DNA from 4 places in the Paenibacillus sp. NRS-1781 genome. Region 4 is predicted to be linked to each of the others. Evidence: predicted binding sites of a transcription regulator. Region 4 holds the regulator's gene; each other region holds the start of a gene.

What was found. The regulator Rex, encoded in region 4, represses fermentation and respiration genes when NADH is low (regulators of the CRP and FNR family bind a similar motif). The targets are predictions, from matches to a motif close to TTGTGAAATATTTCACAA.
Region 1: a site for Rex is predicted at 2,869-2,886, ahead of nirB (nitrite reductase large subunit NirB). Genes of this name have one in related genera too.
Region 2: a site for Rex is predicted at 5,816-5,833, ahead of pflB (formate C-acetyltransferase). Genes of this name have one in related genera too.
Region 3: a site for Rex is predicted at 6,389-6,406, ahead of ACIFO6_RS05135 (formate/nitrite transporter family protein). Genes of this name have one in related genera too.

Annotation. Positions count from the first base shown of each region.
Region 1 is NZ_JBITPI010000012.1:89,490-97,228, reverse strand. It holds gene ACIFO6_RS04055 (spore germination protein) at 1-1,361, opposite strand, end outside; gene ACIFO6_RS04050 (Asp23/Gls24 family envelope stress response protein) at 1,695-2,045, opposite strand; gene ACIFO6_RS04045 (TetR/AcrR family transcriptional regulator) at 2,091-2,663, opposite strand; gene nirB (nitrite reductase large subunit NirB) at 2,976-5,405, shown strand; gene nirD (nitrite reductase small subunit NirD) at 5,448-5,768, shown strand; gene ACIFO6_RS04030 (exosporium glycoprotein BclB-related protein) at 5,836-7,278, opposite strand; partial or broken gene ACIFO6_RS04025 (phenolic acid decarboxylase) at 7,429-7,739, shown strand, end outside.
Region 2 is NZ_JBITPI010000049.1:1,992-9,730, reverse strand. It holds gene ACIFO6_RS18105 (Fur family transcriptional regulator) at 1-3, opposite strand, end outside; gene ACIFO6_RS18100 (stalk domain-containing protein) at 255-2,474, opposite strand; gene pflA (pyruvate formate-lyase-activating protein) at 2,697-3,455, opposite strand; gene pflB (formate C-acetyltransferase) at 3,521-5,782, opposite strand; gene adhE (bifunctional acetaldehyde-CoA/alcohol dehydrogenase) at 6,110-7,739, opposite strand, start outside.
Region 3 is NZ_JBITPI010000015.1:103,208-110,946, forward strand. It holds gene ACIFO6_RS05110 (copper amine oxidase) at 1-332, shown strand, start outside; gene ACIFO6_RS05115 (GNAT family N-acetyltransferase) at 417-965, shown strand; gene ACIFO6_RS05120 (GNAT family N-acetyltransferase) at 1,076-1,570, opposite strand; gene ACIFO6_RS05125 (MFS transporter) at 1,674-2,927, opposite strand; gene ACIFO6_RS05130 (molybdopterin-containing oxidoreductase family protein) at 2,975-5,107, opposite strand; gene ACIFO6_RS05135 (formate/nitrite transporter family protein) at 5,468-6,316, opposite strand; gene ACIFO6_RS05140 (FAD-dependent oxidoreductase) at 6,705-7,739, opposite strand, start outside.
Region 4 is NZ_JBITPI010000049.1:161,044-168,782, reverse strand. It holds gene ACIFO6_RS18955 (AAA family ATPase) at 1-952, opposite strand, end outside; gene ACIFO6_RS18950 (hypothetical protein) at 945-1,478, opposite strand; gene ACIFO6_RS18945 (DUF5590 domain-containing protein) at 2,190-2,714, opposite strand; gene ACIFO6_RS18940 (amidohydrolase) at 2,752-4,053, opposite strand; gene ACIFO6_RS18935 (redox-sensing transcriptional repressor Rex) at 4,040-4,693, opposite strand; gene dinG (ATP-dependent DNA helicase DinG) at 4,739-7,606, opposite strand.

The sequences.
Region 1 (7,739 bases), on a different contig from region 4:
ACAACAATCACAAGGAAAGGGCTAACAATACCCGCATTGACAGCAGCGTCGCCGATGACTAAGCCTCCCACAATGCCCATGGCAGGACCAATAGGTTTGGGCAATCGTATGCCGGCTTCCCGCAGGATTTCGATAGAGATTTCCAGAATCATAACTTCGATGACAGATGGAAAAGGGACTCCTTGACGGGTCTCGATGATGCTAACGATCAGCTTGGTTGGAATCAAACCGGGATGAAACGATATAAAAGAGATATATAAAGCAGGACCCATAAGCGCTATAAAAGCTCCGAAAAATCGCAACACGCGTAAAAGTGTCCCTGGAATCCAGCGCTCATAATAGTCCTCGGGAGATTGGAGCAGCATGCTGAAGGTCACCGGAACAATAAGTGCAAAGGGAGTACCATCCAGCAGAATCGCTATTCTTCCTTCCAACAAAGCACTCATGACACGGTCGGGGCGTTCAGTGTTGTGAGCCTGCTGGAATGGACTTAAATAATTGTCTTCAATAAGTTGCTCCACATAACCGGATTCAGGTAAAAAATCCATGTCTATTTTTGAAATTCTGTCCTTCACTTCCTGAAGAAGATCCGGATTTACAATATCCTTGATGTACGCGATAACCAGATCTTTTTTGATTCTGCTTCCAACCTGAAATTTCTTTATTTCCAGACTTTTATTTAGGCCTTGACGTCTAAGCATCGAAGTGTTTTCACTTAATACTTCCGTAAAGCCGATTCTGGGACCCCGAAGTAATGCTTCAGAGGTCGGCTCATTCACGGGTCGAACGGGGCCGTTAGGGGGCCCGACCAGCAGTGCTTCATTCAGGCCTTCCATTAATAACACGGTATAGCCCAAAAGGATTAATTCGTACAGATTCTCCATATCTGCAACTTCACTGATTTGCGTAAGTGGCATCAAGCTTTCTTTTATAAAAGACTTACTTATGCTTTCCGATTGTTCCTGTTGGCCGTCAAGCATCAATACCTGCAATACCTGCTTGTTTATAAGCCCTTCATCCTGCATACCTTCTATGAAGATTAACACGGACCGTGCATGAAATTTCTTAGCCATAAACTCACGAAAATGCACATCACTATTCTCGCCTATAGCCTCTTGGAGTGATTTCAAATCGGCATCATAATTCCCTGAAATTTTGGAGCCTGTTGCCTGCTGCTGATCAGCGTGGTCTTTATCATCCATTGGACGGTCAGCAGGTTGTTTGGAATTCGCTCCCTTACTTCCTACAAGTGAATATATTGAGCGGTTTATATAATAAATCCCTAATGGAAAAATCAACGCGAGGGCTGCCTGAAATAATGTAGCCCAGCTTGGAATATAAGGTACTATTTTAGACCACATGATGATGACCCCCAAACAATTCAATTCATGTCCCCGTAGAATAGCAGGTTGTCCATAAAGTATTCCTTGTAAAGGATTTATTTACTCATTACTCTGTCTGATGACTTGCTATCTCTTCATAACACTTCCGAAGATGCAGAGAAGGAAAGGATATATATAGAAAATTTGGATGGGATAAATGGTAGGAGAAAGCAAAAAAAACCGCTTCTGGGGCATGTTGAATGGTTGTTCCATTCTTCCTGAGGACGGTTTCTTTGTCGATTAATCTATAAAATATATGATGTGGAGTGCCATAGAACTTAAGCTGTTCTGTAGAAAGGATTGCTGCGCGATTTAATTAACGGATAGGGATATCCCTTGTACTTTGACGTTTATCATGCCAATGGATAGGCCCGTATATTTCTCGATGGCTTCCCGAACATTCCTCTGTAATTCTCTGCCTACATCGTACATTCTTGTTCCGTAATGAACGACAATGCTTAAATCGACATCCAGTCCTGATTCTGTCACATGAAGTTCAATGCCATTGTGCAGGCTTTTCCCACTTAACTTGTTAGTGATTCCTTCGACGACTCCTGTTGACATCGATGAGATTCCCATTGTTGCCGTTGCTGTCTTGCCAATGATTTTAGAAATAGTATCTTTGGAAATCGCAATACTCCCCAATACGTTTTGAATTAACATGTAGATTCCTCCTCGCGTGGTTCGCCTCTTCATAATCTAGTGTGATCAGTAATCAGATGCTTTGAATCCATGGTAAAAAGTATTTACAACCAGTGCCGCCGCAGAATTTTTCGCAATATTGCCGTTCCTTACTTGTTGCCATGTTAGAAATAGTAACGAGTAGAGGACATTCATGATCCAATCTTTATCGATATGCGGGTGAAAATAACCTTTTTGTTGCAATATTTCAATCACATGCAGGATGGGTTCCCTTAGCTTCTGATCCGCTTCTTCAATATCCTTGTTGAAGTTGACGGATGCATCATGAGCAAGAAAATAAATTTTGTCTCCTAACGGAATAAGTGCCTCAATCAACTCTGGAATGTAATTTTCATAGTTTTCCTCGTCCAAGGAAATCCCTTTCATGGTTTCACTTACGACTTCGATGGCCCGAAATCCCAGATAAATCATCAGTTGCTCTCTGCTTTCAACATATCGATGCAATGTGGCAATACCAATTCCTGCATAATCAGCAATCTCATTCATGGAGGCGTTTGGCTTGTCAATAAGTAGCATGGTAGCTACATCCAAAAGGCTGTTAAGCCTCACTTGCTTGATCGTTGTCATGTCTTTCTTCATGGGAACTCCTTATTTATTTGATATCATATATTATTAATTGATAGTTTTTTGTATCATTTAATTGAATTTTAAATCAAATACTGAGAAGAGTCAAATAGGAGCATCCACTTTTCAAAAATCATCATAATAACTCAATTTCAGTTTCTTACCTGAATCCCTTGAATTTGAATAGGGAAATCCCTAAACATTTATAATTTGAACTATATTGTGACTGTGATCACATATAGCTCAATCTGCTGTATTTAGAATAGTAGCATAAGCAATATTCATAAGAACGTAGGAAATCTTGTCGAATGAATGGAGGACCGGTACATGACAAACGGTAAACAAAAGCTTGTTGTGATTGGAAACGGTATGGCCGGCATCAATACGGTCGAGCAAATTTTAAAATTAACGGATAAGTATGAAATTACGGTCCTGGGAAATGAGCCGCATCCGAACTATAACAGGATCATGCTCTCTTATGTACTGGAAGGTAGTAAGACGATTGATGATATCATACTGAACGATTTGCAATGGTACGAGGACCAAGGTATTACTTTATATACTGGGAAAACGGTGCGAAGCATCGACGGAGAAAGAAAGAGGATTTACACGGAGGACGGACTTGAAATGGATTACGATGTAGCTTTGGTGACTACTGGCTCTCAATCGTTTATCTTGCCTATTCCGGGAAAAGAATTACCAGGCGTCATCGGTTTTCGAGATATCGCCGATTGCTCGGCAATGCTTGAGGCGGCGAAAACCTATAAAAAGGCAGCAGTCATTGGTGGAGGGCTGTTGGGACTGGAAGCGGCTAAAGGCTTGGTCAATCTCGGCATGGACGTAACGGTCGTTCATTTGATGGAGGATCTGATGGAGCGTCAGCTGGACCCGGAAGCTTCTACGATGCTGAGGGCAGAACTAGAACGTCAGGGGATCAAGTTTGCTATGCAAATGCAAACTGCAGAGGTGTACGGTCAAGATCGGGTACAGGGACTGCGGTTTTCGGACGGAAGCGAACTGGAAGCGGATTTGGTCGTTATGGCCGTCGGGATCAAGCCAAATATTCAGGTGGCTGTGCAAAGTGGCATGGAAACGAACCGTGGAATTGTGGTCGATGATATGATGAGGACCTCCATGCCGGATGTATATGCAGTAGGGGAGTGTGTTGAACACCGAGGGATCTGTTACGGTCTGGTTGCTCCGCTGTTTGAACAGGGAAGTGTAATTGCCAAACATTTGGCAGGTGCGGATACCGAGGGCTATATGGGATCGGTGGTTTCTACCAAGCTCAAAATTTCAGGAGTGGACGTTTTCTCGGCTGGTGAATTCATAACTGCTTCTGAGCATACGGTGATTGTAGCCAAGGATGAGTGGAAGCGCACTTACAAAAAAGTGTTGCTTCGGGAAAATAGGATTGTTGGAGCCGTACTGTTCGGAGATGTGAGCGAATCTGCTAGTCTTCAGAAGTATGTGCGGCAGCAAACGTTGATGACAGATGAGATATATGGACAGCTCATGGGTACCGGATGCAGTAAAGACGGGGCTAAAACCTTATCCGCTGAAACGATGGCTGATGATGAAATTGTCTGCGGCTGCAACGGTGTGACCAAAAAGGCAATTGTTGATGCGATCCATGAAAATGGATTGACCACAGTCGACGAAATTAAGGCATGTACCGGGGCAACGCGGTCCTGCGGAGGGTGCAAGCCGGTCGTTGAACAAATTCTCCAGTATGTTCTTGGAGACAGCTTCAAGACGACAGCCAAGCAAGGAATATGTGGCTGCACAACATGGAGCCGGGATGAGATTGTAACGGCTATTAAAACCAAGGGTCTTACAACGACGCGTGAAGTCATGAATGTGCTTGGTTGGCATAATGATGAAGGATGCTCCAAATGCCGCCCGGCGCTGAATTATTACTTGGGTATGATGAACCCGGATACCTATGAAAATGAGGAAGATTCCCGGTTTGTGAACGAGCGGCTGCACGCGAATATTCAAAAGGATGGAACGTTTACAGTTGTGCCAAGAATGTACGGCGGTGTAACAACTCCAGAGGATTTGAAGAAAATAGCTGATGTTTCTCTTAAATACAACGTTAAAGTTGTTAAAGTAACAGGAGGACAGCGGCTGGATTTGATTGGTGTCCGTAAAGAGGATTTGCCTAAAGTGTGGGAAGAACTCGATATGCCGTCGGGATATGCCTATGCCAAATCTCTTCGTACGGTTAAAACCTGTGTTGGATCACAATTTTGCCGATTTGGTACACAGGATTCTATGGGAATGGGAGAATTGCTGGAACGGAAATTTGAAAGATTGGATTTTCCGGCAAAATTTAAATTAGCGGTCAACGGATGTCCGCGCAACTGTGCGGAATCATGTACAAAGGATATCGGGATTGTAGGCAATGATGGAGGCTGGGAGATTTTTATCGGTGGAAACGGTGGTATAAAAGCGCGGTTGGCTGATTCGCTCTGCAAAGTGAAAACGGACGATGAACTGATTGAGATTGTGGGAAGCGTGATGCAACTGTACCGGGAAACAGGCCAATATCTGGAGCGTACTTCGGAATGGGTGGAACGGACCGGCCTTGAAGAGATTCGGAAGGCTGTCGTGCACGATGTAGATCATCGCAAAGCTTTAATAGAACGGATCGAATTTGCACTGCAACAGGTTGAAGACCCATGGAAAAAGATCATCAACGATGCCGATTCGCGCAAAAATTTATTTGAAGTCGTTACACCGTCTGTTGTGTGAATGTATTTAAAATCATGCCTGGAGAAGGGAGCAATCAAGCGAATGATCAAACATGCTGAGTGGCTTATCGTCGGTCACAGTAAGGATTTTCCAAATAGAATGGGGCGGACGATTCGGTTGGATGATAACGAAATCGCAGTTTTCCGCACTTCGGAGAACAAGCTTTACGCTGTTGAAAATTCCAGCCCGCATCCTAAAGGGGGGCCGCTTACCGAAGCGATGGTATCCGGTCATTACATTTATGATCCGCTATGTGATTGGAAGATTGATTTGGAGACGGGTATCGTTCAAGAGCCTGACCACGGACAAATTAAAACATTCACCATTCGGGAAGATGGAGAAGAAGTGAAAATATCACTTTAATGCACTTTAATGCAAATAAGAAAAGGCTCGGCAGGAACAAGTCCTGCTGAGCCCTTTTCGTCTTGGATCAGGTAATGGTAATGCCTGCGCTCGCATAACCCACGACGGTGTTTACGAGGGAGAGTCCCGTAGCTGTTGCAGAGAAGACAAGGAGCAGGCGAGTCTGCGCAGTTACTGGTATAGCCAATCCGGTAGTGATGCCATTGGAAATGGTACCCAAGGCAATGATGCCAGTCAGTGGTGGAGCTAATGTAACGGTAGCCCCAGGGACCGCTGTAAAGGTGTTATCAGGTGTAGTCGAACTAAACAACTGGGCAGTAATCGTCGCGGTTGATCCAACGAGAGTTAGCGCAGCTGTTGTACTGAAATATCCAGCAATGGATGTAATTACACCATCCCGTGGTACAGAAAAAGCAAAGTTAATCAGTGGCCCTACAAGTGTACCTGTCAGGTCAATGACTCCACCTAAAAGACTAATCCCTGTTGCTGAGCTTCCAAAGCCGATCAAACTTGTGGTTCCAACCAGCCCGCCGAGAATGGTTGTCAAAATTGCTGGTCCACCCGAAGCAAATGGAATGATTGCCCCCGAACCGGTGGCTCCAGTAACCCCTGCTGTACCCGTGGCCCCTGTAGCGCCCGCTGCGCCCGTAGCCCCTGTAGCGCCCGCCGTGCCCGTGGCTCCAGTAGCGCCCGCCGTGCCCGTAGCTCCGGTAGCGCCCGCCGCGCCCGTAGCTCCGGTAGTGCCCGCAGCGCCCGTAGCGCCGACAGCGCCATCCGCGCCCGTGGCTCCAGTAGCGCCCGTAGCACCCCCGGCGGGTCCTGCCGCGCCCGTAGCCCCTGTAGCGCCAGCGGGTCCAACTGGACCCACAGCTCCTTGTGGTCCAGCAGCACCTACCGGCCCTGGTCCACCGACAGGTCCTGGAGCACCGCCAGGCCCAGCAGGCCCGCCAGGCCCGCCAGGCCCAGCAGGCCCGCCAGGCCCGCCAGGCCCAGCAGGCCCGCCAGGCCCAGCAGGTCCAGCAGGTCCAGCAGGTCCAGCAGGCCCTTGTGGACCGGGGGTTCCTGTCGTGCCACCCAACGCAATACTGATAGCCGTTTCGGCGCTTCTGATTGCACTGATCAAGCTGTCTTTAAGAGCAGGATCAAGGGGTTCCTGCAAAATAATAGACAATAAGACCTCCAGCAGTTGTTGCAGTGTTGTTCCAACACCGATCGGGGAGAAAGGAGTGGCTTCCGACGCTACGATAGCCAGTTCCAACGCCGCTAATAAATCTGTCTTAGCCGAGCCTCTAAGTCTCAATTTATGCGCGAGAGCTAATAAGCGCTGTAAAATCTGTTGCAATGAAGTTACATTAGCCGCAGACGGGTGTGCGAAAACGAGTGGGATGATGGCGACTAATTCCTTAATCAGCTTGAGAAGTTCTTCCGTTTCTCTGCTAATTTTAGGTGGTTTGCAGTCCTCGTCTTTTTTTGAAGCACCACTGAACCTGAACGGTTTTCTGTGTTTCATGTTCAAATATCTCCTCCTCACCATTCTCTCTACTGTAGAGGTGACAAGTGGATCATCGCCCCGCTTCGCAGATATAACAGTATATTTTCTGAAGCGAGAAGGGTGAATCACCACACAAAAATTATTATTGGAGGCTTGTACATAAGCTTTAAGAATGTGTACAAAGTATCGTGGACCGAACCAACAGGCACTGACGTTTCCCTGAACTTTATGCCAGAGGAAAAACGAATGTACGGCATTATTTTCTTCCCTAAATGGGTTCATGAGCATCCGGAAATCACTGTACGCTATCAGAACGATTTTATTCCGCTGATGGAAGAATCACGTGAAAAATACGAAACCTATCCTAAATTTGTTGTTCCTGAATTTGCAGATATTACATTCATAGAAAATGCGGGTGTAAACAACGAAGAATTGATTTCTCAAGCGCCCTACGCAGGAATGACAGACGATATTCGTGC
Region 2 (7,739 bases), 160 kb from region 4:
CATGCGTTTCACCCTCCCCTGTCTGTAGTTTCAGGTTATCTGATGCAGGCTTAGGCTTGCATCTACTTATTATACCACGATTAAAGCCAAAGTTATAAGAGATATTCGCACTCTTGATAAAGAAAAAGACGTTCTCCTGTGCTGAAACCGAATCCACAGCAGGAGAACGTCTTTATTCTGTAAGTGATCTGACTTTAAACGGTGAATGATGAGACCCTTCGGTCTAAACCGATAAACAAAACCGGATGTTCATATTAATTTTTAATAGCTGGTAATGGCATAACTACCACGGAAACTGGCAAGTTACTGCCCGCAGCCGCAGTGAAATACATCTCTACACTCTCCTCGATATGACCTGTACGATACAGTACACTCATCTCATTCGGAGCCCACACGGAGCCGTTCGTCGGGATACCCACGACCTGATTATTTACCATAGCATAGCCAGAGTATTCACCACCACGCGGGTTAAATGTAATCAGGGAATACGGCGCTACGCGATCCAGTTTAACCTTATACACAACACCAAAATTACCCGCATTGGAGGAAGAAGAACCGTCCAGACCGTCTGAACCAAGCAGGTTCGGGTCTACTTTATTGTCGCCAAGAACGATACGCTGAGTTGTTTTACCAACCTCCTCCGTATATTCAAGCGTAATATCCGAATTCGCATACGTTCCACGGTTATGAATTCCGTCCTTAGGCAGTTTTGCCAGAGTAGGCATTGCAATTAATGGATCTGCATTTGCATCTAACACAACAACTGTGTATTGAATAGGTTGATCCGTATACAAGTCAGATAAGAGAGAAATGACCTGTTTTTGCTTAATTTTTTGTGCATTTAAATCCTGTAAAATAATGCGGCTTTCGCCTGGATTCAGAACTGTGCTGGAACGTTTGCTTCCATCCTGCATGGATTGAAAGTACCGCTGAATCGAAATCTTACCCGCAGCTGTCGCAAACTCAGATGGGCCGGCGAAACCGGAATTTTCGACGTTCAGATTGGCAGCAGTAATATTATTGTTGGTTGCGATAACGTACATTTTTACATCTCTGCCCGTTTCATTCACATGATGGACGAGTATACGTGTGCTGCCTGATCCCATTTCCTGATACACAATTCCATCCTGGAATACACGTTCTGGGCTGTTAGCACGGATCAGAAGGCGTGGTGCAGATGTACTGGTTACCGGAATGGTAGCCATGGTAGGCACCTGACTACCGTCTACACTGTATTTATCACCAAAAGGTGTAAAGATTTTGTTGAAATCATCTTCGTTGTATAGCAGCTCATTCGTAATCTTAATCGTTTGACTTACAGTACCTGTTGCACCATGCTTGTCAGTCACGGTCAGCGTTATGGTCACATCACCCGGCTCGAAAAACGCCAGCTTCTTATTCACCCAGTCACGCTTGGTGATGGCATTTTCATCGTCCGTACTCAAGTCGGTAATGGTAATTTTTTCACCCATTTTGTATTCTTTTTTATCAGTCGTAAACAGAGCGACCGGCGGTTGGTTGGGCGGTCTTACTGTGATGGTCACGGAGTATGGATCACTCCAGTTCCCTGCGGAGTCAAGAACAGAATAGGTAACTGCATATGTACCTGGCTCTTGAAATACGTCCTGCTTGCCTTCCCAACGTTGATTCACAATAGGAAGACCTGTAGGAGAAGATTCCTTCGTCAAATACGTAACTTGGGTTTCGCCCGCATAGATTTCTTTTTGCTGAACCGTGAAGGAAGCTTTTGGCTTTTGATTCAAATCCATAATAACCTGTTTTGTTGTATTATTTACAGTATAAGGAATATTCAAGGCCTGTGTAATAGAAGTCAACGGCACCATAAATACGTTCTTTTGCTGGAATGCCGGTCCCTTCATTTGTCGAGCCTCACCGTTAACCGTATAAATTTTGCTGTCAGTCTTGAAGCGTAGCACGTCTGTACCTTGGGTGATAACGGTTTCCTTGGTAGCAGTGTCATAACTAAACTGTAATCCGACGCGGCTGACAAGCGAACGGATTGCTACATAAGAAACACCGTCCTTGACTGTCATCGGCTGAGTCGCCGTGTACACCTGTCCGTTTTGTTCCATTTTTGCGCTGTTCAAATACAAAATCAGTTGATTTGCACTCATGGATGTTGGAGAACCACCAGGGTTGGTGAGCGTTCCGTCCCCACCGTATACATCATTGGATACGTTCGATCCGTTGGTTGTATCCGTCGGCAAACCGGACAATGGATCATTGGATACGCCTGTGTTAACAGGTGTCACCATGTCATTTTGTGTTCCAGTGCTATCTTGTCCCCCGATGCTATTATCAACGCCGGAATTTGTGACATTGGCCTGAGCCTGCTGTCCGCTAACCGAATCGGTGGATTGAACAGTGGATACTGCTTCTGCTCCTACAGGGGCTACTGCAGCCACCTGAGCTACCGCAAGCGCGGTGAGCATGGTCCATTTCTTGAAATTCATTGTCTGTCTCCTTCTATTACCAAATTATTATCATCCCCGTAAAAAGTCATACTATTAGACGCGGATGTTGCCCAAAAGTTGCTGGGAATTTTGCTGAACATAAAAAAAAGGGATCTTTCTCCTGTGGCTGCAAGAAATACTACAATAAAAAAAACGCCGCCCCATCTGACCTGATGGGGCGGCGGCTTCATAAACAGAAAGTATTTTAACAGTCATTCAACATTATTGCAGACGGACGGCGACATGTATCCCTGCAGTCTCCAACCGGCCCTCTTCAATGAGACGATAAGCCCGTTGAACCTCTTCATCTGTAGGGGACGGAACCCCTTCCAGCGGATACACCTTGCCGAGCATTTCCCACTTGTATACACCCATTTGATGGTAGGGTAAAATTTCGAACTTTTCGACTCCGTTCAACGTTCCGATAAACCGTCCCAAATTCAGCAGATCCTGCTCATCATCATGAATACCCGGTACAAACACGTGTCTAATCCACATCTTGCGTCCTTGTTCAGACAACCAGCGTGCCGTACTTAACATACGGTCATTGGACTTGCCTGTAAGCTTAATATGCTTGTCGTTGTCAATATGCTTAATATCCAGCAACACCAAGTCCGTTACGTCCAGCAGTTCTTGGATACGGCCTGCGTCATTAAAACCGTTACTGTCCAGCGTCGTGTGCAAATTCCAGCGTTGCTTCACTTCTTTGAACAGCTCTGCTACAAAATGAGCTTGCAGTGTCGGTTCTCCACCGGATACGGTCAATCCGCCTCCCGAAGAACGGTAGTAGGCTAAATATGGCTCAATTTCAGCCAATACCTCCTTCAGTGTCATTGGATTGCCTTCATTTAAAGCCCAAGTATCCGGGTTATGGCAATATTGACATTTTAACAAGCATCCTTGCATAAAAAGCACGAAGCGGATGCCGGGACCATCGACGGTCCCGAAGGTTTCCAATGAGTGTATGTGACCTTTCAGCATGTTGCATCTTCCTTCCCGCATCCGCTATGCGTGCGTCATTGTAATATATAATACGTAAAGCTTTGTTACATTGTACCGTGGAAGGTACGGTTAATAACATCCAGCTGTTGTTCACGAGTCAGCTTGATAAAGTTAACGGCATAACCCGACACACGAATTGTAAGCTGTGGATAGTTTTCTGGGTGATCCATCGCATCCAGCAATTGTTCACGAGCAAACACGTTGACGTTCAGATGATGCGCATGGCTTCCAAAGTAGCCGTCCATCATGGAAACGAGATTCGTTTTGCGTGTTTCTTCTTCTTTACCCAGTGCTTTAGGCACGATGGAGAAGGTATTCGAGATACCATCCAGACTGTGCTCGTAAGGCAATTTAGCTACGGAGCTAAGGGAAGCCAAGGCACCTTTTTTGTCGCGACCGTGCATTGGGTTCGCACCCGGTGCAAACGGTTCGCCAGCTTTACGTCCATCCGGTGTTGTACCTGTCTTCTTACCGTACACCACGTTGGAAGTAATGGTCAATACAGATTGAGTAGGAATCGCATTCCGGTAAGCTTTGTGCTTGCGGATCATGCCCATGAAGGACTCTACCAGTTCTACTGCGATGTTATCAACACGATCATCGTTATTACCGTAACAAGGGTATTCCCCTTCAATTTCAAAGTCAATGGCGATGCCTTTTTCGTTACGGATCGGTTTCACCTTCGTATGTTTAATAGCGCTCAGGGAATCGGCTGCAACGGACAGACCAGCAATACCACAAGCCATCGTACGGACAATATCACGGTCATGCAGCGCCATTTCAATCCGTTCGTAGCTGTACTTGTCATGCATGAAGTGAATAACGTTCAAAGTGTTCATGTACAGTTTTGCCAACCATTCCATCATGGGCTTGAAGCGGCTCAGCACTTCCTCGTAATCCAGCACTTCACCTGTAATTGCAGGATATTCAGGACCCACTTGAGCACCTGATTTTTCATCCACACCGCCGTTAATTGCATATAGCAGAGCTTTAGCCAAGTTGGCACGGGCACCAAAGAATTGCATTTGTTTACCAATTTTCATTGCCGACACACAACAAGCAATACCATAATCATCGCCATAAATCGGACGCATCAAATCATCATTTTCATACTGAATGGAGCTGGTTTCAATGGATACTTTGGCACAATATTTTTTGAAGCCTTCAGGCAATTTTTCTGACCATAGTACAGTCAGGTTTGGTTCCGGTGCAGGACCCAGATTGTACAGGGTGTGCAAGAAACGGAAGCTGTTTTTAGTAACCCGGGTTTCTCCAGTAATGGACATTCCGCCAATGGATTCAGTTACCCATGTTGGGTCTCCGCTGAACAGTTCGTTATAATCAGGTGTGCGCAGGAATTTAACAATACGCAGTTTCATAACGAAATGATCGACCAATTCTTGTGCTTGCTCTTCTGTCATTGCCCCTTCTTCCAGATCCCGTTGAGTATAGATATCAAGGAAGGAAGATACACGTCCCAAGGACATTGCTGCACCATTTTGTTCTTTGATCGCTGCCAGATAGCCAAAATACACCCATTGGAAAGCTTCTTTCGCGTTGTTAGCAGGCTTTGAGATGTCAAAACCATGCTCAGCAGCCATTTGTTTCAGCTCGTTCAAAGCGCGAATTTGCTCGGAAATTTCTTCACGCAGACGAATTACATCTTCTTCCATGGAGTCCACTTCAAGGCTTTTCAGTTGAGCCTTTTTGTCTTTAATCAGGAAGTCTGCGCCGTACAGTGCTACACGACGGTAATCACCGATAATGCGACCACGACCATATGCATCTGGCAAACCAGTGATAATACCCGCTTTACGAGCTGCTCTCATATCATCGGTATAAGCGTCGAATACACCCTGATTATGCGTTTTGCGAATATGAGTGAAGATATCAACAATGCTTTGCGGTACTTCAAAGCCATAGGCTTTGCAAGCGTCGATCATCATCCGAATTCCACCAAACGGCTGCAAAGAGCGTTTGAATGGAGCGTCTGTTTGTACACCGACAACTTGTTCTTTATCCCGGTCTAGATAGCCCGGCTTATGTGAAATAATGGTGGATGGCGTATTCACGTCTACATCAAGCACGCCGCCGTTTGCCAACTCTTTTTTGGTAAGATCGGATACAATATCCCACAGTGCAGTTGTGTTGGCGGTAGGGCCAACTAGAAATTCTTCGTTACCGACATAAGGTAAGATGTTGGTTTCAATAAAATCGTTGACGTTGACTTCTTTAGTCCATTTACCTTTTTTGAAACCTCTCCAGCCAGATTGTTGCTCTTGTAATTCTCTCTCAATCACCGACATGTAAATCCCTCCAAATTGTTTGGTCTTCCGGACTTGTGATTTTTTTCACATTAAAATTGTGTCTCGAGCCCGGCCTTTTCACCGATGCCTTACGCTCAGTGTCGGGACCTTTCTTACACCCTTATTGTAGAATAATGATAGAGTGTAGTATGTGACAAAAATCACAATATAGGTGACATTTATCACTTTATTTTCTTTAGCTTCACGCCCGTACTTTTATCCTTGCCGTTCACCTCCCTTCCCAAACCAACAGGCCCTCTATTATAGAGAGCCTGCGTTGGTATTAACGGGAAAATGCTTAGTCACAAGCCTCTTCGTACCTATATATTATTGGTCAAAACGTCCGTAGAAGGCATTGCGGTATACATCAGCCAATTCGGTAACCAGCGGCAGCTTCGGATTCGCAGTTGTACATTGATCCTCAAAAGCACGGTCAGCCAGATAATCTACACGCGATTCAAAATCCTTCGCATCGAAGCCGATTTGCTGGAACGATTCCTCGATACCGAGTGTTTTGTTCAGTTTGCGGATCGCTTCGATCAGACTGTTAACCCCTTCTTCCGTTGTACGGGCAGGCAGTCCCAGTATGCGTGCAATTTCTGCATAACGCTCATCCGCAACAAAGTGCGAATATTTAGGGAACGAAGCAAACTTCGTCGGTTTTTTCGCATTATAACGAATGACGTGTGGTAACAAAATGGCATTCGTGCGACCATGCGCTGTATGGTATTGTCCGCCCCATTTGTGCGCAAGACTGTGGTTAATACCCAGGAATGCATTGGCAAACGCCATTCCTGCCAGCGTGGAAGCATTATGCATTTTTTCACGAGCCAGTTTGTCGCCACTCAGAGCCGATTGCTCCAGATATTGGAATACCAGCTGAATGGCTTTAATTGCCAGACCATCTGTGTAGTCACTAGCCATTACAGACACGTAGGCCTCGATGGCATGTGTCAGTACGTCCATACCTGTATCCGCTACAGCTGTTTTAGGCAGCGAGTATACAAACTCAGGGTCAATAATGGCCACATCAGGAGTCAGCTCATAGTCAGCCAGCGGATACTTCGTGTTGCCCTGATTTTTGTCTGTAATAACTGCGAACGACGTAACTTCCGAACCTGTACCCGAGGTTGTAGGAATGGCTACAAATTGTGCTTTCTGACCAAGACGCGGGTACTTGTAGATCCGTTTGCGGATATCCATGAATTTTTGTTTCAAGTTGTTGAAATCAGTATCTGGGTATTCATAGAACATCCACATGCCTTTAGCCGCATCCATCGGCGAACCGCCGCCCAATGCAATAATACAATCCGGTTGGAAACGTCTCATCATTTCAGTACCACGTTCTACCGTAACTGTCGATGGATCTGGCTCTACTTCCGAGAACACTTCGATAGCTACTGGTGTTTGGCGTTGGTGTAAATAATGGATGACACGATCCACATATCCGAGTTTCACCATCATAGGGTCTGTGATAATGGCTACACGTGTGATATCAGGCATTTTAGCAAGATATTGAGTCGAATTTTTTTCAAAATAAATTTTGGAAGGTACTTTGAACCATTGCATATTCACCGTACGTTTCGCCACCCTTTTCACATTAATCAAGTTGACTGCCGATACGTTCGACGAAGTCGAGTTACGTCCGTACGAACCACAACCGAGTGTCAGCGATGGAAGGTTGGTGTTGTAGATGTCACCGATCGCACCATGTGTGGAAGGTGCATTTACAATAATACGGCCTGTTTGCAAACGATTTGCGAACCGAGCGATAACGTCCTCATCGTTCGAATGAATAGCGGACGAGTGGCCCATGCCCCCGAATTCCACGACTTCAGCCGCGCGTTGAATACCTTGTTCCGCATTTTTCACTTTATAGCAAGCCAACACAGGACTCAATTTTTCCGCAGACAATGGGAATTTTGTTCCTACCCCTTCAATCTCAGCGACCAAAATT
Region 3 (7,739 bases), on a different contig from region 4:
CGGCGGCAGACGCCGTATCTCAGCGTGTCCATAGCAGTGTGGAGCTGCGTGACCATAACCGGCAGGTGCATATTGCAGTTACGATTGATGGCATCACACACACGATCGATCCCAAAGCATCGGCGTTTTACGATGATCCAGCCCATTTTACAGACCACCTCGATTTCAGCTCTGTCGTCATGTATGATGCCGAACAACGTCCTCTGCGCGCCACCGTATCCGGCAGCGTATCCCCAACCGAATTTGTAGGGGATTTGGAGCTGAAGTATGTATATGAGCATGGACGGTTCCGGGTGGGACCTATTGAGTTTGCAGCTTCCTCTCCGTTTTGACGACTCTCTCAGAATAAGGTAGCATGGGATTAAATGCTAGACTGGCTGGTTTAGCGATTTTCCGAGTGAAAGAGGGGATCAATCATGTTTACATACGCGTTGGACGAACGCACAGTCCTTCGTCCGCTCACCAAGGAGCATGTGCAGCCTCTGTTTGAGCTGATCGAAATGTCCCGTGACCGCCTGCGTCAGTGGCTTCCATGGGTGGATTCCACCACGGAAATCAGCCACACAGAGCAGTTCGTGCAGAGCGCCTTGAAGCAAGCCGCAGAGAACGGGAGTGTGACCGCTGGAATCTGGTTGGACAACGAGCTGGCTGGCATCATCAGCTACCATGAAATCAATTGGACTCATCGTTCGGTCAGCATTGGATACTGGCTTGGACACGGTTACGAAGGACAAGGTCTTATGACCAGCGCATGCCGCGTATTCATCGAGTATGCACTGATAGAGCTGGACCTGCACCGGATCGAAATCCGTTGCGCCACCACCAACCGTCGTAGCCGGGGGATCCCGGAACGTCTGGGCTTCGTGCTCGAAGGTATTATCCGCGAAGTGGAGCTGCTGCCCGACGGCTATATGAACCATGCTGTGTACGGCATGCTCCAGAGCGAGTGGAAACAGCTTCGGTAATCTTGCATCATAAGGAATAGCGCCGCAACCCGTTTAGGGTCTGCGGCGCTATTCCTTATGAACGGCTTATAGGAGACTATAAGAAGCTGATTGCGCTATAGAATCCATGTCTATTTTAAGAAATAGGCCATTAACACATCGTCCACGAATTGGCCTGCTATGTAAAACTCCTCATGCAAGCGTCCTTCGATCGAGAATCCGCATTTTTCATAAAACATTAGGGCCTCCGTGTTGCACGAGAGTACCCGCAAGCTTAACTTGCGAATGCCCTCAGCGGCTGCGATATCCTTCATGGCATTCATAAGCGCCATCCCAATACCTTTGCGGTGATAGGCTGGATGCACGGCTATATTTATTTCCAACACATGGCAATTACTAGCCAATAGCGTTGGAGAACGAAATCCGATATAACCGCATAGTACTCCCTGTTCGATAGCGACCAGTTGAGAGCCCGGAGGCGTATTGCGCAAAAACTCCCCACGCGACTTCCATGACAGCGAGGCGGGGGCCGTTCGTTCATTCCATACCAATTCATCCAGCGCAATCAGATCAGGAGCATCCTTCATCTCCGAATGACGTATCGTCAGGGGTTGACTTGTAAGCAAATTCTTTCAATCCTTCCTGTGAAGGCTTTCCTGAAGTATAGGCAACAACCATTCGTCATTTATTGTACCATAATCACGAGCTTGTCACAGTCTTTATTAGGACTTAAGAACTGGAAACGTCTGCCTTGGACATAGTAGTCTCAAAAGCAGCCTCTTCACGGCGGGAACGGTTCAATCTGCTATGCAGAATGAAAAACAGGATGGACAAAACCGCCACGCCCGATGCCAGCCAAAGTGTGGGTGGCAGACCTCCGCCATCATATAGCCTCCCCATGATATAAGGCCCCATCACCCGTCCGGCAGCGCCAATCCCCCCGACTAACCCGATGTAAAAGGGTGCTCCCCGACCCCCGTGGTCCGACAAAAATGCCGGAACCGCTGGTGCGATCAGCATCTCTCCCAGGGTTGCCAAAACCATGGCGAATATCATCCCCGTATAGTTCTGTGTGCCTAGCATGACGATATAGGCAACCAAATAAAATCCTCCGGCCCACGTCATTTGAACCGAAGCATGCCGGGCATAAAGACGCTTGAGCCAGAAAATAATCGGCTGTGCAGCAAAAATAAGCACACCGTTCAGTGTCCATAGTAGCCCGTACATCGTTTTAGGCAAGCCCTGCTCAATAATATATGGAGATACGCCCGTATTCCAGATCGAATTACCGAACCATAAAAAGAGGGAGCCTAACCCGACGAAGAGATACAGCCTGGTATCACGGAAAAGCAGCCGCGCTGGTATTTCCTCTGTTCTTTTCTTCACAGACTTGCTGAGATGAACTTCTCCCTCTTCCCGGTCGACCCTGCTCAGATAGGACCAGAAAAACCCGGCAAATACCGCAGAGGTAATCCCGTTCATGACAAAGCTGAACTGATAGGAGAGATCGGCCAGAACGCCGCTCAGTCCCGTACCCAACGCCACCCCTATATTATTGGCAACATAGATAATGTTAAACAGCTCTCCACGACGGTCAGCAAAGCGGAAACCTACAAATGCCTGAATTGCGGGCACAGATACGACATTAAAAAAGCCGATAAAGCCCATCATAATAACAAACGCAACCCAGTGACCGCTGGTAAAAGGAAGCGTGAGAAGTCCCAGCGCGTTCATTGCCAGCGAGCCGACAATCAGTTTTTTGGCCCCAATGCGGTGATAAAGGGCTCCTCCCAGCACCTGACCAAAAATCCCGCCCAGGGACTGCACCAAAATCGCAATCCCCGCATCTCCCATACTGCGGTGCAGCTCGTCAAACACATACATGCTAACCAACGGCCACATGAGAGAGCTTCCGGCGGAATTAATCAGGCTGGCGACAAGAAACACTTTCACTTCTTTCGGATAAGAATCCAACCATTTCATATATTTTGTTTCTCCTTTAGCATCTGACACCATAACAAGACATTATCTCATTGACGCTTCACATTCACCACCGTTGAAAAGAAAGTAGCCCCCCGCCCCATATCCGACAGTCGGTCAGAGGTTAGTACATTGGCACGCTGTCTGCGTCCTTTACCTTCCCACCATAACCCTTGGCTAATCACCGTACCAGGCAGCATCAGATCCGTGACCTTGGCTTCCAGCTCATACGTTCCCCGGTCGTTCCATACCGTAACCGGATCACCGTCCGCGATGTATCTTGCCTGAGCATCCTCCGGGTGAATTTGCAGCAAAGGTTCCTGTTCCAGCCGCTGATGCTTGGGCAAATTCGCGAACGTAGAATTTAGAAAATTATGATTCGGTGGCGAGATAAACATCAGCGGGAACCGCTCGTCCGCTTGCGGTCGATGCTCTCCGTCATATCCTTCGATCAGCGGCACATACGAAGGCATCGCGGGCAAACCCGCCTGCTTCATCTTTTCCGAATACAGCTCAATCTTGCCCGAAGGCGTAGTCAGACGATCCAGATAGGTAGCCTTTGGCGTCATGTCCAGTTTGACAAAAGGTGACTTTTTTAAGGCTTCCAAGGTCACACCGTTGAGATAAGGATTCGTCGGGTTATCAAGTGCACCCGCGATCATGTCCTCTTCACTTTCCATGAAAGCAGCCTCATCAAAGCCCATAGCCTGTCCGAGCAGGCTAAACAGCTCATAGTTGCTTTTGCTTTCCCCGAGTGGAGCAATGACCGGCTCCTGCATCTGGATATAATGATGCCAATACGATTTATACAGGTCTGTGCCTTCAAAAGAAGACGCCGCAGGCAGGACAATATCCGCATAGCGGGCCGTATCGGTGAGGAACAGGTCGTGAACGACCGTGAACAAATCCTCCCGTTCAAATCCCTGCGTCACCCGATCAGCATCAGGTGCTACGACAACCGGATTGCTGCAATACACGAACAGCGCCTTGATCGGCTCGTCCTTCTGTAGCAGCGCTTCGCCGATTTGGTTCATGTTGATCACCCGGGCATCCGGGTTCTTACGCAGATCAGGACGCGCCAGGTTGGCACTGTTGAATTTGCCGTAAGCCCCATTGGAACGTGATGCTCCCCCGCCGTGCTTCAGCCATTGCCCGGTGAGCGCAGGCAAGCATGTAACCGCGCGTACATTCATACCTCCATTATCGTGATGCTGAAGTCCGTTGCCAATGTTGATATACGCCGCTCGCGCCTGCCCGTACATCTCCGCCAGACGGATAATATCTGCTTCCGGCACGCCTGTAATGCGTGAGACCCGCTGTGGAGTATATGCCTTCACATGCTCGCGCAGTTCCTCATGACCGACCGTATATCGACGCAAAAATTCATCGTCCGTCAGCCCTTGCTCGAACAGTACATGCATAACACCCAGCGCAAGCGCGGTATCCGTCCCCGGGTAGAGCGGAATGAACCAATCCGCCCATTGCGCTGTCCGATTGCGGTGGACATCAATGACGATCACCTTGGCACCTTTTTTACGTGCCTTCTCAGCCAATACCACTTGATGCATATTGGTGCTAATGACATTTCCACCCCATACAATAATGAGGTCAGCATCCTCTGTATCCTCCGGACTGGTGCCACCCTTAAAACCCATGACGGATGCCCAGCCTTCATTCCCAGCCACACTGCAAATCGTCTGGTCCAGTTGGCTTGAACCCAGCGCATTGAAAAAACGGCGATCCATCCCGTCCACACTCAACACGCCCATATTGCCGTAAAAGCTATAGGGGAGAATAGATTCCGGTCCGTCCGTGCGAATCAGTTCCTTGAAGCGGCCTGTAATGGTATCCACTGCCTCCTCCCAGCTAATTCGTTCGAACTTCCCTTGCCCCTTGGGACCTACACGCTTCAACGGATAGAGCAGCCGCTCAGGATCATACACTCGCTCCGTCATATTGCGAACTTTGTTGCAAATGGCTCCTTTCGTAATAGGATGATCCGGATTACCGGTCACCTTGACGATCTTTCCATCTTCCTTGTGAAGCAGGAGCCCGCACGTATCCGGGCAATCCAGCGGACATACAGCCGGAAAAACACCGTCCGTACGCTCCGTCGTTCGCTGCCCCCTTTGCAAGTCTTGCTGAAGCACAGCCTCAGGAGGCGCGCTGTTGCGATGATCCATGGTGTTGATGCTCCTTTCCGTTACCGTTTCCAAAAATTACACTGTTCTTATCATATATACAGCTATGTCCTATGGCAAGAGAAGGATTTTGCCAACCCAAATCCGTCCACAAAGCTCAAAAAATCCGCTTGCTGCTCACAGCAAAACGGATTTCTAATATTCTATATTTTTTTTGATCATACCTGTTTCAGTATTGCATACCAAGGGTAAAAGAGATCAAGGCATTATGGACGAGAGCACACTCATCCTCCATGCCAAATCATGGACCACTCCCAAAAAAATCCGCCATGACAGGTTTCGTTCCCCCGGACCTGCCATGGCGGATTTGCTTTGTTCCCATTTTTTCAAAGCGCTGCTTAATCAAGCATGGTCACTCAACGGAGTTGTTGCAGTAGACGAAGGTGCCTGAGATGAATCATTCACAGAATGTACAGCGGAATGGGGCTTTTTCAAATATGCCAACCAGTAAGCTCCAGCTACGAACATGCTTCCTCCCACCAAATTCCCCAGCCAAACCGGAATGAAGTTCATGACATAATCTGCCCATGAAAAATGACCTGCGAAAATAGCCGCCGGAATCAGAAACATATTGGCTACAACGTGCTGGAATCCGATAGCTACAAAGGCCATTGTTGGGAACCAGATCCCCATAATTTTGCCACCGATCGAATCCGTGCTATACGCCAGCCATACAGCCAGCGCTACCAGCCAGTTACATCCAATACCGGATATAAACGATTGCAAAAAACTCTCATGCAGCTTGTGTCCCGCCATATCAACCACTTTGTCCAAATAAGGTCCTGTCTCGGTTAAACCCAGCACATGACCAAAGAAAAAGGCAACAAACAACGCGCCTGCAAAATTACTAAGCGTAATAATCGCCAAATTACGGAACATCGCCCCGGTCTTGATCCGTCCTGCCCATCTCGCCAAAGGGACAGCCATCATATTACCAGTCAGCAATTCTCCGCCTCCGATCAATACCAATACCAGACCTACAGGGAACACGGCTGCTCCAATAAAGGTAGCGATACTTCCCCATTCTTTGGGTGCGCTTGCGATAACACGTATATCCAGCAAAAAACCAAGCGCAATGAATGCACCTGCCAAAAATCCCAATACCACCGCCACAGTCCATGGATTGTTCGCTTTGGCCACTCCTGTTTCCACCGTCTTTTCAGCAATCTGCACCGGTTTATAACTTGCCATATATTCCGCTCCTTTAACATCTTTTCACTCGAATGTTCTCTCTCATATTTTATTTAAAATCAGTGATTTTGTTTGTGAAAAAAATCACTTTAATGAATATTAAAAAAAACAGCCCTTGGATAAAGGGCTGTTTTTCATGTATTATTACGTCTACTGCGCCTACTATGCGCTTTACATTTAGTTGTATTCTTCCTTTTCAACTGCTCTCAAGAACCAAATAACTCCGCCGAGGCCTCCCAGCGCCACGACTACAAGAAAAAGGATATAAAACAAATCCATAAGCTACTTACCCCCTAATCCTTATGCTACTATATATTGTACTATAAGGATTCGTGCATACGTCTCAGATTGTTGACAAACTTATGAACAATGTCACAGACAAAATGAATTATACGGTAATTGGCTTCCGTTCAGTTATTGGCGGCAATGCTTGCAAACCCGCTGCATTCAAGAAATTCCAAGGCTTGTTATAATGCGGCTGGAAGAAGAAATCCACAAAGGCCAGTTGATCAATGGTCATATGATTTTGGATCGCCACCGACAGGGTATTAATCGATTGGGTCAAATCTACCTTCGACATCATTTGTGCCCCGACAATTCTCCGTGTTTCCTGCTCATATACAACCTTCAGCAGCACCTTTTCCGACGTTGGCATAAATTCAGGACGGTAGCTGTCCTCAATGGTTACAGCCTCTACAGCCATACCTTCGTCTGCTGCTGCCGCTTCCGTCAAACCTGTTCCTGCAATATTATCTTCATAAATTTTAATACCCGAAGTTCCCTGTGTTCCCATATAGGCAATGGTCGGTTGAACCAAATTGCGTGCCACCAGGGTACCCATACGAACAGCGTTGGTTGCCAATGGAATATAAGCTGTTTTGCCTGTCGGGTTGTAGCGGATTGCACAGCTATCGCCTGCGGCAAATACGTCCGGGCAGCTGCTTTGCATATAATTGTCCACAATGATCGCGCCGTTGGGCAGCATGTCTACCTGACCTTTAAGCAGATCCGTTTGAGGACGGAAGCCGATACAGAGAATAACAAGCTCTGTTTCATATTCTCCTTTGGATGTAACCACTTTATTCACCTTACCGTTACTTCCTTCAAAACGGCTCACTGTTTCTCCCAGCACCAGCTTGATGCCATGTTGCTTCAAGGAACCTTCAATTCGGTCTGTATATTCCGGGTCCAAATATTTATTCAAAATACGATCCGCGCTGTCAATCAGCGTAACGTTCTTACCGTTCATTTGAAAAGCTTCCACCAGCTCAACACCGATATATCCGGCTCCGACAACTGTAATGTTCTGTACATGCTTGGCTTTCTCAATGATGTCATTGGAATGATTATAGTTTTTGCAGAGCAGAATATGATCAAGCTCAATACCTTCAAGCTTCGGAATAATAGGCCACGAGCCTGTAGT
Region 4 (7,739 bases):
TCATCACCTTGTCAATCGCCATCGACAGATGCTTTTGCGCAATCGTTTCCTGTTCCTGTCTCATCGCATAGATTGCCGCTTCGTTCATAACACTTTCCAGCTGTGCACCGGAAAACCCGTAGGATTCCTCAGCAATTTTGTCCAGATTCGCATCTTCCTGAATCGGTTTGTTTTTGGCATGGATTTTAAGAATATGAAGACGGCCCTTCTTATCTGGCAAGTCCACTTGAATATGACGGTCAAAACGCCCCGGACGCGTTAGGGCGCTGTCCAGCATTTCTTTACGGTTTGTAGCCGCAATGATCAAAATGCGCGGAGTATCTACTGAATAGATGCCATCCATTTCAGTCAGCAACTGATTCAAGGTTTGGTCATATTCACGTTGCTGTCCACCCTCACGCTTGCCGCCAATCACGTCGATCTCATCAATAAATATAATAGCATTTTCCTTCTTTTCCTTGGCTGCACGAGTACGAGCCTCCCGAAACAGCTCACGGACACGGCCTGCACCAACACCTACGTACATTTCAACAAACTCACTGCCTGAAGCGGCAACAAATACAGAATTGGTATAGTGCGCAGCTGCCTTTGCCATCAGTGTTTTCCCGGTCCCCGGAGGGCCTGTAAGCAAAACACCTTTTAATGGACGAATGCCAAACTTGGAAATTTCATCATGACGATTCAAAAAATCCAGCGCTTCACGCAGCTCCTGCTTGGCGCTTTCTTGCCCGCCAATTTCCTCAAAAGTCAGCTTGTCCGGGCCATTCTTTTTACGTTTACGTTCTTGCCCGGCCCCTACAGCCAAGCCTCCACGTGCATGCATGAGCATTAACAAGCCGCTGAGCATCAAACCTACGATAAGAAAAGGGATAATATTCACCCCGATAAAAATGAGAAATATAATGGTGACCGGCACAATGCCGATTAGTGTTTCCTTGATCCATCTAGGCATTAGGCCATACCCCCATTTGCTGAGATTGACGTGGCAAAACGATAAACTTGGTCGCTTTGCCTTCGCTGAGTCGGATATAGACGTTGTTTGAATCCATATCGGTATCGGCCTCGATACCGGTTTTTTTCTTTTTCATCTGCTCAACGGTAGATGAAATTTGAGTGTATTTTTTATTCTCCATCGCTTCAGCTACCGGAAACATGGCCTCAGACCACCACTGGTTCAACGCTGGATTGGAATGATCCGCAATTTCCAGCTTAACTGTACGGCTGCCAATGATGGACTGTCCTTTTTGCTTAAATACATTGACTAATCCGGCGACATCTGCCTGCGGTTTGAGATCCAGATTCAAAACAACCTGATCCGGTTTAATATCTATTTGAGCGCTTGTGACGCCGGGATATTGGGAAACCAGTTTTTCCAGAGGACTCTGCATTGTAACCTGACGGTAAATGAACCACCCTCCGAACAACAGCGATGCTGCCAGAACCGCCGCAACAACGATAGGAACTGCACGTAATTTCAAATAACATCCTCCTCTCAAAATGTAAAACACAGAAGACACGGGACGAATGTCAACACATAAACCAGACTGCATGATCTATAGTGATCAGCAGGTCTTTTTCTATCATTTTTGTCTATCACTTATAAATTATAGTATATCATAACGTATATCTAATATCGAAGGCAATGTGTGGGGGAGTTGGGGGTAGGCAAAATCCTTGGTTATGGTGAGACGCTCCGTGAATGATTTGATCTTACGATCGCTGTTGCCATGGGATTCTTTTGATTATATAAAACATTTAACGGTTAGAATCCCATGACAAAGGCGAACGCTATCGCTTCTCCAGATTCAAATCCTCCACTCCACTCCGCTGCTGCACAGTCATAAAGATGAATTTTGCCCTAGGAGGGCAGTTGGGTAGGTAGGCAAAGATGCTTCGCTGGCTTGCAGCCAAGCTTCGCGAGGGGTGTTAGCTAAAAAGACGTAAATACGAAATTCCATCGTATTTACGTCTTTTTAGCGTGTAAAACCCAAAACGGAGATAAACGCAGCGGCGTCCGTGCCTTCTTACACCAGCTCTAATGAAAAGAGTGGTGCTTGGAGTGGCATCATGGCGGTCAGCCAGCGGAATGAGCCATTGAATCTGAAGAAGCAACAGCGATCGTAAGATCAAATGGACTACGCAGCGCTCCTAGCACTCCCAAACCACCATCAGCCACTCCCCACAGCACTCTAATAATTAGGCAAAATATACTTTATCCCCATCGCTCCCCCATCCGAGAAGCGATAAAAGGTATAGTAATGATGACTGCCGTCATCGTAAAACAACTGCCACACATATTGACCGTTAAACACACTCGGCTCAAGTCTTACAATATCTATACCTGGAAGCTGTTGCTGGATCATGGCTGTCATTTTTTGCTCGTCGACTCCGTTTTTCAGTAGCTCGGTATGAACACTGCTATTATCTGCGACAGGCACATTAGGTTGACCCTCCACTTTTTGAAAAGGGACCCACACCATAATATTTTCATTCTGAGCATTTTTCCCTTGAACTACCCAGTATACCTGATCCCACACCGACTTCCACGTCTGAGTCGTGGTAACCAGACCACCCGATTGTTTGGCCTTTACGATAGCGGCATTTCTCTCAGTCACCTGGTCTTGAGTAACATAGGAATAATACCAGAAAATGCTGACCAGGATCAGTATGACGGCCAGAATGGCGACCACTATCCATTTTTTCTTATTTTTCAAACCTGTGCTTCCTCTCTAAGGGGATGTGACACCTGAATTAGCGCGACAGCAGCCCTTCAAAGGCGGCTTGTGCCTCATGCTTGATACGTTCCTCATCCATAGTCAGGCACTCACCGTTTTTCACAACCTGACGACCGTTAACCCATACATGGGCTACGTCTTTGGCGCTTGCAGAGTATACCGCATGGGAAATGAGATCCGTACGCGGCAAGAAATGAGCCTGATTGAGATCAAGCGCGATAAAGTCAGCCTTGTTGCCTGCTGCCAGCGCCCCTACCTCATTCAAGCCAATCGACTTCGCTCCGTACTCCGTTGCTAGACGCAACGCCTCACCCGCAGGAACTGCGGTTGGGTCGCCAGATACTCCCTTGTGAATGAGTGCAGCCAGACGCATTTCCTCGAACATATCCAGGTTATTGTTACTGGCGGGACCGTCTGTTCCGAGAGAGACAGTAACGCCTGCACGGAGCAGATCAGGCACTCTTGCCACACCGCTCGCCAGCTTCAAGTTGCTGCCCGGATTATGCGAAACCGCTACACCACGTTCAGCCAACAAAGCTATTTCTTCGTCATTCAAATGAACAGCATGGGCAACAAGCGATGGACGGGAGAAAAAGCCGAGCTTATCCAAATGCGCAACCGGGCGCAAGCCGTAGTCGCGTACGTTTTGCTCTACTTCGGCAATCGTTTCGGACATATGCGTATGCAACGGTAAGTCCAACTCATGCGCAGCCTGCACGAATTTTTCGATAAACGCAGGCGGACACGTATACGGCGCATGCGGAGACATCATAGTCGTAATGCGACCGTCTGCTTTTCCATGCCAATTACGCGCAAAATTCACAGCCTCAGCCAGCTTGATCCGCTGCTCTTCCTCCGAACATAATCCAATCGTTCCACGCATCAGACTGGCACGAATGCCGGACTCTTCAGCTACACGAGCCACCTCGTCCATATGATCATACATGTCCAAAAAGGTGGTTGTACCACCTTTCAGCATTTCCAGCACGGACAAGGACGTACCCCAGTACACATCCGTAGACGTAAACTTGGCTTCCATCGGCCACATTTTTTCCTGAAGCCATACTTGAAGAGCCAGATCGTCCCCATGCCCGCGCAGCAGAGACATCGCCGCATGACCATGTGTATTAATCAGGCCAGGTAAAAACAGCAGCCCGTTACCATCAATTGCTTCCGTCTCTTCCTCACCCGCTGGCAAAGTCTCGCCAATATAGGTAATGCGGCTGTCCTCCACGATCATATAGCCGTGGATTACCCCCGCTTCCGGTCTGTTCACGGCAAAAGAGCCGTTCTTAATCATCCATTTATTTTCCATCATGTTGCATATCTTCCTTTCCGTCTTCCAAATAATAAGCGAGGCTTAACAAATCTGTTGTAAAATCTGTGACATGTATTCGAATATTTGCTGGTGCTTTGAGAGTGGTCGGGGCAAAGTTCAAAATCGCTCCAATCCCGCTATTTATGAGCCTGTCAGCCACGTTCTGAGCTTCAAAATCCGGTACGGTAATAATCCCGATCCGAATGTTTTGTTCCTTCACGGTCGCTTCCAGTTCATCCATTGGCTGTACGACCAGCGTATTGATCTTGGTTCCGACCTTATCTGGCACAGCATCAAATACTGCTACAATTTTCATATTGTCTTTTAAATAAGCATTATAATTCGAAAGGGCTTGCCCCAGATTACCTGCTCCGACCAATACCACGTTAATTTGCTGATCGATTTTCAGGATATGGCGTATTTTCTCGATAAGATAAGTAACATCATAGCCGATACCCTTACGGCCAAAATCTCCAAAATACGCTAGATCCTTACGAATTTGAGCCGGATTCAAATCCAGTCTTTGTCCTAACTCCTGGGAAGAGACCGTAGCCACCTCCCGTTTGTGCAGTGCATTCAGATAACGTAAATATACGGGTAACCTCCGTACGACAGCCTCTGAAATTTTATCTGATTTCATACATGCTCCCCCTAATTGTAACGGATATATATAGATGTCCGTCCGTTATACCTCTGTCTCCGGGGCGGATTGGAGCCACTCGGCGATACGGGGCACCATTTGCTCCGTCGGCATATGCTCCATTTTTGGTCCCGGTAACGAGTACAAAAAGTGCTTCCCGTAATAGGATTCGATCACACGCGTATCATAAACGATAACAACCCCGTGGTCGCTCGCGGTACGTACCAAACGTCCAAATCCCTGTTTGAAGCGAATGACAGCCTGTGGAACAGACAGCTTCATAAAAGGATTTTTCTTCTGCTGCTGGAGCAGCTCACTTTTAGCCTCCAGCAGCGGGTGATTGGGCGGTTGGAACGGCAAGCGGACGATAGCCAGACACGTCAGCGCCTTGCCCGGAATATCGACGCCTTCCCAAAAGCTGCTGGTTCCCAGCAACACAGAAGCTTTAGCTTCCTGAAAACGTCGGGTCAGCTTGCTGCGACTCCCACTGTCCACGCCCTGCCCCAGCACGGTGATGTCACTGGATGCTAACGCCTCCTTAAGCGGCTCATACACCTGCCGGAGCATGCGATAGGAGGTAAAGAGAACGAGCATTCTCCCCCGCGTCGCTTGGGCAGTCGCACCTAGCGAGCTGACGAGCATATCTACAAAATGCTCATCTCCTACACTGCCCTTCACGCTCGGGAAATCCCTTGGAATGACTAGCAACACCTGATCCCTGTAGTTAAAGGGTGACGGGAGCTGCGTAGTCATCAGCCGCCCTTGATCTGCGGCCTCCTGCAAGCCGAGCTGATCGGTCATGTACTGAAACGACTTATCCACCGACAAGGTAGCAGACGTCAGAATAATGCTCCTTTTCTTGTCAAAAAACATTTCTTTCAGCTGGCGGCTCACATCGACGGGCACCGCATAAAATTGTAGCGACTTGCTGCGGAACTGTCCGCTCGCTTCGAGCCAATATACGGTCGTCTCATCATCCATCCGCATGAAAAAGCGCAAGCTTTCCCTAATGCCTGCCAAATCCTTAAGCAGCCCCGTAATATCTGTAATGAGGCTGTCAGCCGCATAATCGTCATGTTCTTCCTTCACATCGAGCATCAGCTTGTCGCCCCTGCGCAAAATTTCGCTCATCGTTACATAAAGCTGATTTTCCAGCGCAGCAGCCTGATCCCACTTGGCAGGCTTGGCCGACGGCTTGAGACGGGAAGAAAACTGCCCTGTTTCGCCCGGTGTCGCATCACTTCGCTCCGGCAGCATGCCAAACAGCTTGTCGCTCAGCAGATCCCAAGTCTCCTTGACCTCCAGCACGAGCGGATACAGTTGGTCAATGGTAGAAGCCCAATCGGTCGATTTCTCATGCCCCGACTTTGCCAACTGCTGACGCAGCGAAGGCAATTGTCCGTTCTTGCTGTCCTTGAACAACCGGGTCAGCGTATGCACGAGTGTGAAATATTTCATATGCATGCCCAGGTGCTTACCAGCGACTTCCTCCAGATGATGCGCTTCATCAATGACCAGATGCTCATAGCTCGGCAACAGCTGATGACTCGCTTTTACGTCCGTAAAAAGCTTGGAATGATTCGTAATGACCACATCGGCTATTCCCGCCTCGTGGCGCGCACGATGATAAAAGCATTTGCGAAACCATGGACAAGAACGACCAAGACAGGACTCTGAATCACTGGCCACCGTTTCCCAAAAATCTCCGCCACGATTGCTCAGATTCAATTCTTCATCATCACCGGTTTCTGTTAACGTCAGCCAGACAATCATCTGGGCCGCTGTAATTAAATCTTCCTTCGGCGTTGCGAAGTCTCTTCTGTTTATTTTATGTTCAAACTTACGCAGACACAAATAATGTCCCCGGCCCTTAAAAATGGCAGCCCGGAACGGGAAAGGGATCACCTTGGTCAGCATCGGAATATCACGCTCGCGTAATTGCTCCTGCAGGTTGATCGTATGCGTACTAACCATGACTCGCTGTCCATTTTTCACACTGTGATATAGCGAAGGGAGCAAATAACCGAGGGACTTGCCTGTCCCCGTACCCGCCTCGATCAACAGGTGCTTGTCCTCACTCAGCGCCTGATTGACACCCTCAATCATTTGCGTCTGCGCTTCGCGTTCCTCATATTGGCTCAAGGATGAACGTAAATTGTCTCGCACATCATCCATGTATTCCTCAAAGGAAACGCCTGCCAGCGGATTGGGATCGTCCTCTCTGCGAGGGGCATTTAGCTCCGTCCAATCCTCTACCTTCAGCGCAAGCTGACGAAAAAACTGATGACCTTCCAAATCCTGAATAGGATCATGCTCTTTGTCTTCACGCACCCCGTCCAAAAACCATCCGAGGTCACTGTCTTCCTCCGCGAACAAATCGCTGAGCCGCTGTATCGTAATCAAAGGCAGCGCGTGAAGCTCATCCAGACATTTTAAAAACACTTCAGCCGTAGCCAACGCATCGCTGTCTGCCTGATGAGGTCGGTCATGCGCCAGCCCGAACTCAGAAGAAACAAAACCCAACTGATAGGAAGATAGCGATGGAAACATGATTTTCAGAAAATCCATCGTATCCAAAATTCTTCCAGTAAACGGCAAGTACCCGCACCGATCCAAAGCGTTTTGCAAAAAATTAAAATCAAACGCCACATTATGACCGACCAGCACGACATCGTCCAGCATAGGCACAAGCTCCATCATCATCTCTTCAAGGGCAGGAGCCTCCTTGACGTCATCGTCTGTAATCCCGGTCAACCCGGTAATAAAAGGCGGAATGGATCTGCCAGGGTTCACATAAGAACCGTAAACACGGGAAATGCTGTTATCATGATCTATAATTGCAAGTCCGACTTGAATGATGTCATCCGCGGACTGGGTGCCTGTCGTTTCAAAATCCAATACCGCAAATTTCATTCGGGCTTAATCCTTTCTTTTGACACATACAAAAATAATAACTCTGTATAACAGCATATCAGAAGATCGCCTGTTTGGAAATTAAGGCAGCCAAAAAAGACGATGCACACACCGCCTGTGAAGGTGGGCATGC